Regions from separate parts of the Mesorhizobium sp. M0048 genome, predicted to be linked through region 2. Evidence: predicted binding sites of a transcription regulator. Region 2 holds the regulator's gene; the other holds the start of a gene.
The links. Region 2 encodes PhoB, which activates phosphate uptake and scavenging genes when phosphate is short. Its sites were predicted from a motif close to TGTCATNNANCTGTCAT; they were not measured.
Positions count from the first base shown of each region.

Region 1 (7,962 bases), on a different contig from region 2:
CCGGCACCTCCCGCCGGCTTGTCCTGTTTTTATGCATGTCGTTATCGCAAAACCGCTGGGCACTTTTGCGCGACATGCATTAGCCTCACACCGGGTTCGGCAGGTAGCTCGCGCCTCCCCGGCATTGTTGGAGATAATCCAGTGCCCGCGCCTGGCCGGTGATCTCGAGATCGCCGCGATAGACCGGGTCGTGCCAGCCCTCGATGTCGATGGCGCCCTTGTAGCCGGCCAGCCGCAGCTCGCTGATCACCCGCGTCCAGTCGCTGTCGCCGAAGCCAGGGGTGCGCATCTGCACGAACGGCAGGCGGCCGAACACGCCATGTTCGCGGATCACGTCCCAGCGCACCGTCGCGTCCTTGCCGTGGACGTGGAAGATACGCTGCGCCCATTTGCGGATCTGCGGGATCGGATCGATCAGATAGACCAGCTGGTGGCAGGGCTCCCACTCCAGGCCGAGATTGTCGTTTGGCAATTCGTTGAATATCAGCTCCCAGGCGTCCGGATTGTGGGCGATGTTCCAGTCGCCGCTGGCCCAGTTGCCGTCCATGGCGCAGTTCTCGAAGGCGATGCGCACGCCCTTGTCGGCGGCCCGCTTGGCGAGCGGCCCCCAGACCTCGCGGAAGCGCGGCAGGCTGTCGGGCAGCGGCTTGCCGCGGATGCGGCCGGTGAAGCCGCTGACCATGTTGGTGCCGAACCGATGCGCGTTGTCGATGATCGTTTCCCACGCCTCGAGCACGCCGCGATCGATCTCGCCGCTCTCCAGCGGATTGCCGAACACGCCGATCGACGAGACGATGACATCGGCATCGCCGATCGCCTCGCGGATCTCGCCCGCCAGCCGCGGAATGTCCTTGCCGCCCAGCGTCTGCCAGAAGAACGGCTGGATGCTCTCGAAGCCGAGCGGCAGGATCTGCCTGACATAGGCGGCCGGGTCGTCGAGGTTCGCACGCACCATGGTGCCGATCCTGATGTCGAGCAGCGGGTTTGGCATCATGACCCCTCCTGTTGAGCGATAGCGACCCGGCGCCCGGTTTCGGCGCTCTCGATCGCAGCGAAAACCATGGCCAGGCTCTTGATGTTGTCGGCGCCGCGCGTCTCCGGCTCGGTGCCGGTTTCGACGGCGCGGACGAAATCCTGGATGATGCCGAGATGGCCGCCGACGCGATCTGCCGGGTCGAGCGGCGGCACGGCTATCGGTTCGGTGCGGTCGAACAGGCCTTCACGGACCGGCCGCACGACTTCCGCCTTCAATCCGTCCGCGCCGTCCCAGACAATGCTGCCGCGCTCGGCGACGATCCGCCATGTACTGTCCCAGCTTGTACGGAAGCCGGCCGCGCACCAACTGCCGGCATAGGTGAACAGCTTGCCGCCGCCGAGGTTGAAGCTTGCGGCTGCCGACGACCCTTGCCGATACCAGGAGTTGGCCGGCTCCCACTCCTGGCAATAGACGCCGGCCGGTTCGCCGGCCACCATGTAGCGGGCTGCATCGAATGTGTGGATCGCCATATCGAGCAGCAGCACATGGCGCATCTCTTCGCGAAAACCGCCGAAATGCGGCGCAACGAAGAAATCGGCGTGGATGCTGGTTGGCGCACCAATGGCGCCGGAATCGAGAAAGCGCCGGATGCGCCTGACATTGGCGACATAGCGGCGGTTCTGCACGACGGCATGGATGCGGCCGGCGCTGCGGGCCGCCTCGACAATGGCACGCGCATTGTCCGGGCTGTCGGCCAGCGGCTTTTCGGTCAAGAGATGGCAATGGTGGGCAAAGGCGGAAAGCGCGACCTCGCGGCGGGCGGCGGGAACCACGACGTCGAATACCGCGTCGGGCCTGGTCTGGTCGAGCACGGCGTCGAGCTCAGTTCCGATGACGGCGCCGGAAAGCTCGTATTCGCGCGCCCTTGCCCGCGCCCTTTCGGCGTCGAGATCAACCAGGCCGACAATGGCGAGCCCGTCGATCTGCTTGGCCGCATCGAGCCAGGCCTTGCTCATCGCGCCGCAGCCGACCAGGACGACATTGATCATCCAGCACTCCTCCCTCTCGGCCCCTCCAGACCGATCGTCACGGCGTTCACGGCAGAGCCGCAAACGTTCTTCCGTAAACGTTTACGAGAACACACCCGATGGCGTAGAATGTCAATTGGCCGGCTGTGAAAAATCGTGGCGTCGGCTTGGCCCGGAGAGCAGCCGGTGCTAGCCAAGCAAGGGGGAGAACTGTCCTTTGGCGTCCAGCATTCACGACCTTGCGCGTCACCTGAATATTTCGATCGGCACGGTGTCGCGCGCGCTCAACGGCCGCGCCGACGTCAATGCCGACACACGCCAGCGCGTGCTCGATGCGGCCAAGAAGCTGAATTATTCGCCGAACCAGTCCGGCCGCAGCCTGCGGCGCGGCGCCACCCATTCGATCGCCTTCATGCTGCAGCCTCATCCGGGCGACCAGGAATATGGCGAGCCGTTCTTCATTCCGTTCCTGACCGGGTTGCAGGCCAAGCTCGCCGAAAGCGGCCTCGACCTGATCGTAGTGATGGGCGCGCCGGGCGACTACCAGCAGGAGCGCCTGCGCCGTGTCGTCGAGACGCGGCGGGCCGATGCCGTGGTGCTGGCCTGGACGCGGCGCGAGGACGAGCGCATCGACTATTTGACCCAGGCCGGTTTCCCGTTCGCGACGCTCGGCCGCAGCCGCTCCGGCGGCGATGCCTATCCCTCGCTCGACCTCGATTTCGAAAAAGCCGGGGCTGACGCGGTCGATCGTCTCGTCGCGCGCGGTCACCGCCGCATCGCCGCCATCCGCCCGTCGCTCGACCTCAATTTCGGCTATCTGTTCCTCGCCGGCTATCGCAAGGCGTTGCGGCGGCACGGCATCGAATTCGACCCCGAGTTGATCGCCGACGGCTTCATCAACGAGGCCGGCGGCTACGCGGTGATGCCGAAGGTCATGCACTCCAAGGACCCGCCGACGGCCATCATCTTCAACAACGACGCGATGGCGCTTGGCGGCTGCAAGGCTCTGGCCGAGGCGGGCATCAGGCCCGGCCACGACGTTGCGGTGATCGTCATCGTCGACACCCCGCTCTGCCGCTATTTTTCGCCGGCGCTGACCGGCTTCCGCCCGGCGCTCGAGCCGATGGGCGAGCGGTTGGCCGAAATGCTGCTGGCATCGATCCCGGCTTACGCCGGCGCCGAAGGCGCACGCATCATCCGTGAAGTCTGGCCGCTGGAACTGATCGCGCGCGACAGCGATTGAATCGCGGCACTTCCCTTCTCCCCTTGGGGAGAAGGTGGCCGAGCCCACGGGTCTTGCCTTCGGCAAGCCAGAGGACAGGCTCAGCTCGGTCGGATGAGGGTGCTCCAGCTCGGCACCGAGGCACTCCGTCCAGCACCCCTCTTCCGTCTCGGCGCTGCGCGCCGATCCACCTGCTCCCACAAGGGACGAAGGAACAAGCGCCCTCTGTCACGCAAGTATCATGTTCGCGTCCTAGACCTTTTTCGGAAAGCGCTGGCGGCATGTCGATGCGACGCCCGCTTCGGCTGTTTTGTCACAAAGAGGATTTCCATGAAAAACCTGCACCGAAACGCGTCCCTCGCGGTCGCGCTGGCGATGTTCACCGCCTTGACTCCGGCCTTGGCTGAAAACGCAGCGACCGTCGGCGGCGTCAGCTTCGTCAACAAGGGCCTGGTCGGTGTCGGTCGCATCCCGGCCAGCCAAAGGGACAAGTTCGGCGAGACGTTTGGCTCCGGCTCGGGCATGGCGATCGACGCTGCCGGCTGGACGCATGGCGCCGATGGCTATAAGGGCTCGCTGTGGCTGCTGCCGGATCGTGGCTACAATGTCGTCGGCACCACCGATTACCGTCCGCGCATCAACACGATTGCCATCGAATTCGCCCAGATCGCACCGGGTGCGGCACCAGCCGCCGGCCAGGAACAGTCGGGCCTCAAGGCAACCCTTGCCGACACCATGCTTTTGACCGACGACAAGGGCGCCGACGCAACCGGCCTCGATCCGCTCAACGGCGTGCGCGCCGCGACCGACGACATGCCGATCCTGCCCGAAGCCAACGGCAAGCTCGCGCTCGATAACGAGGCGATCGTGCGGCTGCCCGACGGCACCATGTTCATCTCGGACGAATATGGTCCGAACATCTACCACTTCTCCGCCGATGGGCGTCTGATGTCGGCAACGCAGTCGCCGGCGGCGCTTGTCCCGATGCGTCATGGAACGCCGAACTTCGCGTCCAACAATCCGGGACCGGGCGCGGCAGACCCAGATCCGACGGATCCCGAAACCGGCCGTCAGAACAACCAGGGCCTCGAAGGCATGGCACTGACGCCGGACGGGAAGTTCCTGATCGCTGTGCTGCAATCGGCCCCCAGACAGGATGGCGGCGATTCCGCTTCGACGCGCCAGAACACGCGCGCGCTGGTCTACGATGCCTCGGATCCGGCCCAACTCAAGCTTGCGCATGAATATGTTGTGCCGCTGCCGGTGTTCACCGATGCCAAGGGCAAGACCAAGATTGCCGCGCAGAGCGAAATCGTGGCTCTGTCGGACAAGACCTTCCTGATGCTGGCGCGCGACAGCGGCAACGGCCAGGGGGTGAAGGGCGACACCTCGCTCTATCGCGAGATCAGCGTCGTCGATGTGTCGGCGGCAACCGACATCGCCGGCACCGAGTTCGACAAGGACAAGCCGGTTGCGCCCAAAGGTGAGCTCGATCCCTCGGTGACGCCGGCCAAGCTGACGCCGTTCATCGACATCAACGACAAGACCGAGCTCGGCCACTTCGGGCTGCACAATGGCGCGCCCAATGACCGCAACAACCTTTCGGAGAAGTGGGAGGCGATGTCGGTGGTGAGCGTCCTCGATCCAACACGGCCCGACGACTATTTCCTGTTCGTCGCCAACGACAATGACTTTCTCACCCAGGACGGCTTCCAGGTCGGCGCGGCCTACAAGGCCGAAGATGGCGCCGATGTCGACACGATGTTCCTGGTCTATCAGGTCACGCTTCCAGGCCTCGCCGGGAAGTAGCGACACCCCCAGGCAGGCGGACGCGCCGAACGCGTCGGCCTGCCTGGCACGATCGAACGGTCGGGCCCTTCAGTTGCGGCTCGCCGGCACAAGGATTGTGTTCTAGTGGGTTTGCAAAACCTAAGACTGATGATCCGTCGAAGGCACTTACCTCAACATCTCCGCGTCCTTTGGCACGCCCGCATCGATCGGCTCGGCCGTCCTGTCCGACACGGCGGCGATCTTCCCGGCGGCCGACAGGTTCGGGCGCACGAAGACCGGCGCGACGCCGTCGACGCGGCTGTAGAGGTCGATAATGTCCTGATTCATGAAGCGCACACAGCCGGAGGAAGCGTTCTTCCCGATGGAATCCCACTCCGGCGTGCCGTGCAGCCGGTACATCGTGTCCTTGCCGTCGCGGAAGAGATATAGCGCGCGTGCGCCCAGCGGGCTGTGCGGGCCGGGCGGCATGCCGTCCTTGTATTTCGCAAGTTCCGGCCGGCGCTGGATCATCTCCGGCGGCGGCGTCCAGACCGGCCACTTCTTCCTCGCCTGAACCACGGCGCTGCCGGTCCGAAACCGGCCTTGCCGAGGCTGACGCCATAGCGAATTGCCTTGCCGCCGTCGCGCACCAGATAGAGGAAGTGCTCGGAGGTATCGACGACGATCGTGCCGGGTTTTTCTCCGGTCGGATCGGACACGATTTGGCGCACGAATTTCGGATCGACCTTGGCTACCGGGATTGCCGGCAGTTGATAGCCCTCGTCGACGCGCGCCGCATACATACTTGCGGCATCGCCGAAAGCCGGATCGCTTGGCGCCGCGGTCACTGGCGGCGCCGCTACGTCCGTCGTGGTGCACGCCGAAAGAGCCACGGAGGCCGCGCCCAAAGCGGATGCACCAAGAAACGCACGCCGGTTCAGGCGCTCAAAAAACAGCGGAATATCGGACATGAACCCCCGGCTTGCCCATGAGATCTAGGAAAGATGCGGCCCCACGCGTGCAGGATCAATATACGATTCCGGAAGCTTTGAGAACATGATTGGATCAAGGCACGCCAGGCGGAATTCGCAACGCTGCGTCGACCTGTCTCGTTAAATCGGCAATCATTGCGGACCGGACTCAAGATAGCCTTCGCCGAGTTGCCTGCCATGGACGACAAGATGCCCGCACGCCGGCGGACCAGCGACCTCACCAGTGGACCTATCCCGCGTACATTGCTGCTGTTCGCCCTGCCGGTGCTCGGCTCCAATGTTCTGCAGTCGCTCAACGGCTCAATCAATGCCGTCTGGGTCGGTCGTTTCCTCGGCGAAGCGGCGCTGACCGCCACGTCCAATGCCAACCTCGTGCTGTTTCTCATCCTCGGCACCGTCTTCGGCATCGGCATGGCGGCGACCATCCTGGTCGCGCAATCGGTCGGCGCCCGCGATCTGCCCGAAGCCCGCCGCATCGTCGGCACCAGTGCCACCTTCTTCTTCCTTGTCTCGGTGGTGTTCGCGGTCTGCGGCTGGATCTGGGTCGATACAATCCTCAATGCGCTCGGCACGCCGGCCGATGCGTTGCCGCTGGCGCGTTCCTATCTGCGTATCATTTTTCTCGCCGTACCGATGATGAACCTGCTGTCCTTCGTCATGATGGTGCTGCGCGGCGCCGGCGATTCGCGCACGCCTTTCCTATTCATGGCGCTGGCCGTCGTGCTCGACGTCATTTTGAACCCGTTGCTTATTCTCGGCATCGGCCCGTTCCCCGAACTCGGCATCGCCGGCTCGGCCACCTCGACGCTGATCGGCCAGACGGTAAGCGTGCTTGCCATCCTGATCGTGCTTTATGCGCGCAAGCACCCGCTGCGGCTGGCCGGCGTCAATCTTGCTCTGCTGCGGCCGGACCCGGCGCTGCTGCGCATTGTCGTCTTCAAGGGCGTGCCGATGGGCCTGCAGATGATCGTCGTCTCGTCCGCGGCGCTGACTGTGATGGGCATGGTCAATGCCTACGGCTCGCAGGTCGCGGCTGCCTACGGCATAGCCGCCCAGCTCTGGACCTATATCCAGATGCCGGCGCTCGCCATCGGCGCCGCGGTCTCGTCCATGGCGGCGCAAAATGTCGGCGCCGGGCGCTGGGACCGGATCGGCCGCATCGCCGCGTCCGGCGTCGGCTTCAACCTTGTGCTTACCGGCGTGCTTGTCGCGCTGCTGTTCGTATTCGATCGCGCGGTGCTCAGCCTCTTCCTCAGCAGCGACAGTGCAGCGATCGACATCGCCACTCACATCAACAAGGTCGCATCCTGGTCCTTCATCCTGTTCGGCATCACCATCGTGCTCTTCGCCACTGTGCGTGCCACGGGCGCGGTGATGCCGCCGCTGATCATCCTGGTGATCTCGGTACTTCTGGTGCGCACCAGCTTCGCCTATTTCTTTCGAAGTGCGATCGGTGAGGAAGCGTTGTGGTGGAGCTTTCCGGCCGGCTCTATAACCTCGCTCGTGCTGGCCGCGGCCTATTATCGCTTCGGCCGCTGGCGCAGCCTGCACATGATCGAAAGCCGGCCGGCTGCCGGCGAACCGCCGGATACCGGCCTCGGCGTACCGCGCCAGCGCGCGCATCTTTCGCCCGAGACACCGAACGGCTGAAAGGTCGGCTCAGCGCGCGTATTTCGCGCCAAACCCGAGAGCGACCAGGGAAAAGACGACAATCATGCCGGCAAAGGCCAGGCTTGCCACGGTCGCACCTGCCACCGTCGACAGAACGCCGATGCCGATGACCGGCAGCGCGTTGCCGCAAAAACAGCAGATGAAGAAGGCCGAGACGACTTCGGCGCGCCGGGCCGCCGGCGCGATCTCGTTCACCACTTGCAAGCCGCCGCGATAGCCGAGCGCTGCCGCCACGCCGCACAAGGCGGTCCCGGCAATCATTATGGCCATCGAGGCGAAGACCTGCGCCGCAACAATCAGCGC
Region 1 is NZ_JAMYUV010000003.1:221,505-229,466, reverse strand. Features, by position in the region: gene NKJ84_RS05240 (sugar phosphate isomerase/epimerase family protein) at 86-991, opposite strand; gene NKJ84_RS05235 (Gfo/Idh/MocA family protein) at 991-2,025, opposite strand; gene NKJ84_RS05230 (LacI family DNA-binding transcriptional regulator) at 2,222-3,247, shown strand; gene NKJ84_RS05225 (esterase-like activity of phytase family protein) at 3,557-5,035, shown strand; partial or broken gene NKJ84_RS05220 (L,D-transpeptidase) at 5,183-5,967, opposite strand; gene NKJ84_RS05215 (MATE family efflux transporter) at 6,166-7,638, shown strand; gene NKJ84_RS05210 (MFS transporter) at 7,648-7,962, opposite strand, start outside.
Region 1: a site for PhoB is predicted at 3,453-3,469, ahead of NKJ84_RS05225 (esterase-like activity of phytase family protein). Genes of this name have one in related genera too.

Region 2 (7,962 bases):
CCATTCCTGCAGACGACGATACAGCCCTTCATCATCAACATCTTCCACGGCGTGCCGGGACTATCCAGCCTTTTCGCCGGCCCTCCTTACGGCATCGGCCTTCTGACCTCGGCGCTGATCCTCGCCATAATGGTGTTGCCCTTCATCACCTCGATCACCAAGGATGTCTTCGATACGGTGCCGGCGGTGCTGAAGGAATCGGCCTACGGCATCGGTTGCACGACCTGGGAAGTGACCCGGCGCGTGGTCATTCCCTATACCCGCATCGGCATCATGGGCGGCGTCATGCTTGGCCTCGGCCGGGCACTCGGCGAAACCATGGCGGTGACTTTCGTCATCGGCAACGCGCATCGCATCAGTGCCTCCCTGTTCGCACCGGGCACGACGATTTCGGCGACCATCGCCAATGAATTTACCGAGGCCGACGGCGACCTCTACACCTCCTCGCTGGTCGCGCTCGGCCTGATCCTGTTCGTCATCACCTTCCTGATCCTTGCCGCCGCCCGCTATATGCTGATGCGGATCGACGCCCGTACGGGAGCCTGACCGATGTCGACATCCTCATCGCTCCACAGCCGCCGCAAAGCCAGGAATTCGGTGATGATGGCGCTTTGCGTCGTCGCCGCCGGCATCGGGCTTGCCTGGCTGGCGCTCATCCTCGGTGCGTTGGTCTATAAGGGCACAGCCGGGCTTTCGTTCGCGGTCTTCACCGAGATGACGCCACCACCGGGCGAGGCCGGCGGCCTGCTCAATGCCATCGCGGGCAGCCTGCTGATGACGATCATCGCCGTTGTCGTCGGCACGCCGATCGGCGTGCTGGCGGGAACCTACATGGCCGAGTATGGACGCTTTTCGCGCATCACCACCGTCGTCCGCTTCATCAACGACATCCTGTTGTCGGCGCCGTCGATCATCATCGGCTTGTTCGTCTATGAATTGATGGTGCGGCCAATGGGACATTTCTCGGCCATTGCCGGCGCCGTGGCGCTTGCCATCCTGGTCATTCCGGTGGTCGTGCGCACCACTGAAGACATGCTCAACCTGGTGCCGAACGCGTTGCGTGAAGCCGGTGCCGCGATCGGCGCGCCGCGCTGGGTGGTGATCCGTTCGGTCGCCTACCGCGCCGCATTGTCCGGCATCGTCACCGGCATATTGCTGGCGATAGCACGCATTTCCGGCGAGACGGCGCCGCTGCTCTTCACCGCGCTCAACAACCAGTTCTGGAGCAGCAATATCAACGCGCCGATGGCCAGCCTGCCGGTGACCATCTTCCAGTTCGCTCTCAGCCCTTACGAGGAATGGCAGCAACTGGCGTGGACCGGCGCACTCATAATCACCCTGACGGTTCTGGGCTTGAGCATCCTCGCCCGCAGCCTTACCGGACGCAGAGAGGACAGATGACACAGATGTTGTCCCCGGACATGACGATGACCGAAACGGTCACCGAGAAGACGAAGATCGAGGTCAAGAACCTCAACTTCTACTACGGCCAGAGCAAGGCGCTGAAGGACATCAGCCTGTCGCTGCCCGAGCGCAGCGTCACGGCCTTCATCGGCCCTTCGGGTTGCGGGAAATCGACGCTGCTGCGCGTCTTCAACCGCATCTACGAGCTCTACCCGAAACAGACCGCCGAGGGCCAGGTGCTGCTCGACGGCAAGAACATTCTCGACCGGTCGCAGGATCTCAACCTCCTCAGGACAAAGATCGGCATGGTATTCCAGAAGCCGACGCCGTTCCCGATGTCGATCTACGAGAACATAGCCTTCGGCGTCAGGCTCTACGAGAATCTCGGCAAGTCCGAGATGGACGGCCGCGTCGAGCAAGCGTTGAAGCGGGCCGCGCTGTGGAGCGAGGTCAAGGACAAGCTAAACGCCAGCGGCTTGAGCCTGTCCGGCGGCCAGCAGCAGCGGCTCTGCATTGCCCGCACCGTGGCAGTGAAGCCGGAAGTCATTCTGCTCGACGAACCGGCTTCGGCCCTCGACCCGCTGTCGACGGCCAAGATCGAGGAACTGATCGACGAGCTGCAAGCCGACTACACGATCGTCATCGTCACCCACAACATGCAGCAAGCGGCGCGCGTGTCGCGCCAGACCGCCTTCATGTATCTGGGTGAACTGGTCGAGTTCGACCGGACCGAGAAGATATTCACGTCGCCCCGCGAGAAGCGCACGCAGGACTACATCACTGGCCGCTTCGGCTGAGCCGTTCCGATCATGCATATGAGGACAGGACCATGGGCGAACACACAGTCGCTTCTTTCGACGAGGATCTCGAGCAGATCAGCAAGCTGATCCGCGACATGGCCGACCTCGCCGGTTCGATGGTCGGCGGGGCGACCAAGGCCCTGTTGAATTCCGATAACGTGCTGGCGCAACGCGTCGTCTCCGACGACGCCATCATGGATGCGCGTCAACGCGAACTGGACGATCGCGCCATCACCCTGATCGCCAAGCGCCAGCCAATGGCTCACGATCTGCGCCATGTCGTCGGAGCGATCCGCATGGCCGGCGACCTCGAACGCATCGGCGACCTTGCCAAGAATATCGCCAAGCGTGTGAGCGCGGTCGGCCTCAGCGCCACGCCGCGCGACCTATCGCATTCCATCGATGCGATGGCGCAGCTAGTGCTCATCCAGGTGCAGGGCGTCATCGAGGAGTATGCTGCAGGCGATGCGGCCGCCTTGGCCAAGCTGCGCGCCGCCGACGAGCGTATCGACGTCAAATACACGTCCGTGTTCCGCGAGCTGTTAACCTACATGATGGAAGATCCGCGCAACATCACTGCTTGCACGCATCTGCTGTTCTGCGCCAAGAATCTCGAGCGGATCGGCGACCATGTCACCAACATCGCCGAAAATGCGTATTATGTGCTGACCGGCGAACAATTGCCGGTCAATCGTCCGAAGCAGGACGAAACGACAATGTCCGCGCCGGTGACATGATGGGGGTGCCCAGCCGATGATCGCACCACGCATAATGGTGGTGGAGGACGAGGAGCCGTTGGGCGTGCTGCTCCGCTACAATCTCGAATCCGAAGGCTACCAGGTCGAGGTGGTGACACGCGGCGACGAAGCCGAGATCCGTTTGCAGGAGAATGTGCCCGACCTTCTGGTGCTCGACTGGATGATACCGGCGGTTTCCGGCATCGAGCTCTGCCGCCGGTTGCGCGTGCGCCCCGAAACCGAGCGGCTGCCGATCATCATGCTGACCGCGCGCGGCGAGGAGAGCGATCGGGTGCGCGGTCTTTCGACCGGCGCCGACGACTATCTCGTCAAACCGTTTTCGACGCCGGAATTCATGGCCAGGGTCAAGGCGCTGCTGCGGCGCGCCAAGCCGGAAGTGCTGTCCAGCGTGCTGAAGGTCGGCGACATCGTGCTCGATCGCGAATCGCACAGGGTCTATCGCAAGAAGAGCGAAATCAGGCTCGGGCCGACCGAATTCCGGTTGCTCGAGTTCATGATGCGGCATCCGGGCCGCGTCTTCTCGCGTAGCCAGTTGCTCGATAATGTCTGGGGCGAGACGATCTACATCGACGAACGCACCGTCGACGTCCATGTCGGGCGGCTGCGTAAAGCCGTCAATAACGGCCGCATGCCGGATGTCATCCGCACCATCCGCGGTGCCGGCTATGCGATCAGGGAAGATTGACCCGCCTGGTCAGGCGACGTTCTTTCTGACGCCGGGCCTCATTTGCGCGCCCGGCGCGAAAATCTCCTGGTCGACGAAGCTTAACGCCCGCATCGCGCAGCCTTCGCGGATCAGCGGCAATTCGTTCGGCTCGGTATCGAAGGAGATCGAGCCCGAGTGCTGGCCGCCGGCGGTCTGGGCGATGGCCTTGCGCAAGGCCGGCTCGATCAGATCGAAGGCGGCGGCACTGGCGCCGACCATCGCGACCGGTGCCGGATCGATCAGCGCGAACAGCGAGCCGAGACCGAAACCCAGCGCTTCGCCGGCCTTGCGGTAGGCCTCGCGTTCCGGCCCATCCTTCTCGCGCGCGCGGGCGGCCAGCGCGCGCATGTCGGCGTCGCTGACGTCGGCGATAGGTTCGCTGTCTTCGCTCATCTGCCTGGCGTTGCGCCAGATGGCATAGTTGCCGGCATAGGCTTCGATGCAGCCGCGCCGCCCGCAACGGCAGAGCGCTCCGCCCGGACGATGGATCATGTGGCCAAATTCGCCGCCCGAGGAATGCGTCCCGGTGAACAGTTCGCCCTTCAGCACAAGCCCCATACCGATGCCATGCGAAAGCAGGATGGCGATGAAGTCGTCGCGATAGCGATCCGGATCGCGCCAGCGCAAAGCCACCGCCATCATATTGCAGTCGTTCTCCACCGTGGCCGGGATACCGAATTCGTCTTCCAGCATGTCGGCAAAGGCGATGTCGGTCTGCGGCGTGATCGGCGACCACAGCATGGCGCGTGCAGGGGAGTCGGTAATGCCCTGAATCGCCAGGGCGATGCGGGCGACACTGCGGGCGTCAAGGTCTGGGTCCTCGAGCCGGCGCCGGACGATGGCCATGCATTCGCGGATCAGCTCGTCGCGCGGCATGGTCAGCGTGTCCAGCCGGCGCTGTTCCTCGGCGACCACCTGTCCCGCATAGTCGATAATGGCGGCCGACAGGAAATTCAGTGACAACACCACGGTCAGCACCGCCGCCGCTTCCGGGTTGAGGGCGAGGCCGACCTGCGGACGACCGCGTTTCAACGAAACGGCCTCACTTGCCTTGCTCTCGGCGAGGATGCCTTCCCGTATCAGGTCGGAGGAGATCGCCGATATGGTTGAATGACTGAGGCCGGTGGTGGCTGCGATCTCCGTACGCGACGGCTGGCCGGCCCGGCGCACCGCCGAGATCACCATCGCCCGGTTGCGCCGGCGCAAATCGTCGTGGCGGATTCCGACCGACATCGTTTTGCTTTCCTCCCGGTTGCCGCGGCCGCTCATGAACCGGAAGCCGTCGGTAATGTCCGACAAATAGTGTCGGATGCGGCAAATAGTGTCAGATGCAGGTGGCGCTGTCATCGTTTATTCCGACGCTCGAAAAAACTCGCACAGTCATCAAAATCCATCACAATCGATGTTGACAGCAGCCGGAGATCGGGCCAGTATTTTTTCGAGGCTCGAAAAAATTAGAGCTTCTAAGCTGGTCGTTGAGCAATTGGTCACGCCGTACGCGGCGCAGGGAGGATATGATGAAGAAATTCACGACCGCCATTCTGGCGGGTGTCGCCATGACGCTGGCGCTGGCGTCGGTGGCGCAGGCGAAAGACAAGGTCATCGGCGTTTCCTGGTCGAACTTCCAGGAAGAGCGCTGGAAGACCGACGAGGCCGCAATGAAGGCGGCCATCGAGGCCGCCGGCGACAAGTATATTTCCGCCGACGCACAGTCCAACCCCGGCAAGCAGCTCACCGACGTCGAGAGCCTGATCTCGCAGGGTGCCAATGCGCTGATCATCCTGGCACAGGATGCCTCGGCCATCGGGCCGGCCGTGCAGAAGGCACTGGACGAAGGCATCCCGGTCGTCGGCTATGACCGGCTGATCGAGAACAAGGACGTGTTCTATCTGACCTTCGACAACAAGGAAGTCGGCCGCATGCAGGCCCGCGAAGTCTTCAAGGTGAAGCCGGAAGGCAACTACGTCTTCATCAAGGGTTCGGGTTCCGATCCGAATGCCGATTTCCTGTTTGCCGGTTCGATGGAGGTGCTGAAGGAGGCCATCGACAGCGGCAAGATCAAGAATGTCGGCGAGGCCTATACGGACGGCTGGCTGCCGGCCAACGCTCAGAAGAACATGGAACAGTTCCTGACCGCCAACGACAACAAGGTCGATGCCGTGGTCGCGGCCAATGACGGCACCGCCGGTGGCGTCGTCGCCGCGCTGACGGCGCAAGGGCTGGCCGGATCGGTTCCGGTCTCGGGCCAGGACGGCGACCACGCCGCACTGAACCGCATCGCGCTTGGCACACAGACCGTGTCGGTGTGGAAGGACGCGCGCGAGCTCGGCAAGAACGCCGCCGAGATCGCCTCGCAGCTTGCCGACGGCAAGCAGATGACCGACATTGCCGGCGTGAAGGATTTCACCACGCCCGGCGGCAACACGGTCAAGTCGCTGTTCCTGACTCCGGTCGCCATCACCAAGGATAACCTCAACGTCGTCATCGACGCCGGCTGGATCAAGAAAGAAGAGGTCTGCGCCGGCGTGGCGGCTGGCACTGTTGCGGTCTGCAACTGAGCCGACGTTTCCGAGAAGTCCGAACGCCGCGGCCGCTCGCCGCGGCGTTTTTTCAAAAAGAATTGTTTTTCCGCTTCCGGCGGATAACTTCTAGGCTGCTTCCGGCATCCGCGGCAGACGGCAACCCGGCGGGAGAAACATGATGACCGACACGACTTCCAACACGCCGGTCGACAGCACGGCAGACCGGGCGCGGGAATCCGAGCTCGGCATCGTTGCCCGGTTTCTCAAGGCAACCGAGATCGACACCCGCATGCTCGGCATGGTCGGCGCGCTGTTGGTCATCTGGGTCGGCCTGCATGTCGTTTCCAGCGTACGGCTCGGCGTCAATCCGTTCGACTTCGACAGCCGGACTTTCCTGACGCCACGCAATCTCTGGAACCTCTCGGTGCAGACTTCCGCCGTGGCCATAATGGCCGCCGGAATGGTGCTGGTTATCGTCATGCGCAATATCGACCTGTCGGTCGGTTCCGCCGAAGGCCTGATCGGCGTGGTCATGGGCTTTGCGCAGGTGCATTTCCTGGTGCGAATGATCGGTCTACAACTCGGCAACCCCTGGATCTGGATCCTGGCGCTGGCCATTGGCCTGGCGCTCGGCCTTCTGATCGGAGCGTTCCAGGGATACATCATCGCTTACCTCGAGGTGCCGGCCTTCATCGTGACGCTGGGCGGCCTTCTGGTCTGGCGGGGTGCCGCATGGTGGGTCGCCAGCGGTCAGACGATTGCGCCGCTTGATGCCACTTTCCAGCTGATGGGCGGTGGGCCGGCGGGTTCGATCGGCGCGCGATGGAGCTGGATCGTCGGAATTATCGCGTGCCTGGCGGTTGTGTTCATGCTGCTCAACGGACGGGTGCAGCGCAAGCGGTTCCGCTTTCCGTTGCGCCCGATCTGGGCCGAGACGTTCCTCGGTGTCCTCACCTGCGCTGTCATCATGGGCGCCATATGGCTCGCCAATTCCTATCCTTGGCCGGTCGGCATCGTGAACAGATACGCGGCGGCCAACAATATAACAGTTCCCGAAGGCGGGCTGTTCATCGCCCATGGCATCGCCATACCCGTGCTGATGGCTGTGGCCGTCGGGCTGATCATGACCTTCATCACCAAGCGTACCCGTTTCGGCCGCTATGTCTTCGCCATCGGCGGCAATCCGGAAGCCGCCAACCTTGCCGGTATCAACACGCGTTGGGTGACCATGAAGGTGTTCATGATCATGGGCGTGCTGGCAACGATCGCCGCGGCGATCTCGTCAGCCAGGCAGAACTCGTCGACCAATGCGCTGGGCACGCTAGACGAACTGCTGGTCATCGCCGCCGCGGTCATCGGCGGCACGTCACTTGCAGGCGGCTCCGGCACGGTGCTCGGCGCCATGCTCGGCGCCCTTTTGATGCAGTCGCTGCAATCCGGCATGGTGCTGCTCGGCATCGATTCACCGCTGCAGAGCATCGTCGTCGGTGCCGTGCTGGTGCTCGCGGTCTGGCTCGATACCGTCTATCGCAAACGCGTTTAGGGAGGAGGAACGATCATGGCCGACAAGACCGCTCCCACGGGCACGCCGCTGATCGACATGCGCAACATCTCGATCGCCTTCGGCGGCATTCGCGCCGTCGACGATGCCTCGGTCGATCTTTTCCCGGGCGAGGTGATGGCTTTGCTCGGCCACAACGGTGCCGGCAAATCGACGTTGATAAAAATCCTGTCCGGCGCCTACAAGCGCGATGCGGGCCAGATTTTCGTCA
Region 2 is NZ_JAMYUV010000001.1:256,272-264,233, forward strand. Features, by position in the region: gene pstC (phosphate ABC transporter permease subunit PstC) at 1-546, shown strand, start outside; gene pstA (phosphate ABC transporter permease PstA) at 550-1,401, shown strand; gene pstB (phosphate ABC transporter ATP-binding protein PstB) at 1,398-2,201, shown strand; gene phoU (phosphate signaling complex protein PhoU) at 2,234-2,941, shown strand; gene phoB (phosphate regulon transcriptional regulator PhoB) at 2,958-3,647, shown strand; gene NKJ84_RS01350 (ROK family protein) at 3,657-4,901, opposite strand; gene xylF (D-xylose ABC transporter substrate-binding protein) at 5,186-6,226, shown strand; gene NKJ84_RS01360 (sugar ABC transporter permease) at 6,369-7,733, shown strand; gene NKJ84_RS01365 (ATP-binding cassette domain-containing protein) at 7,749-7,962, shown strand, end outside.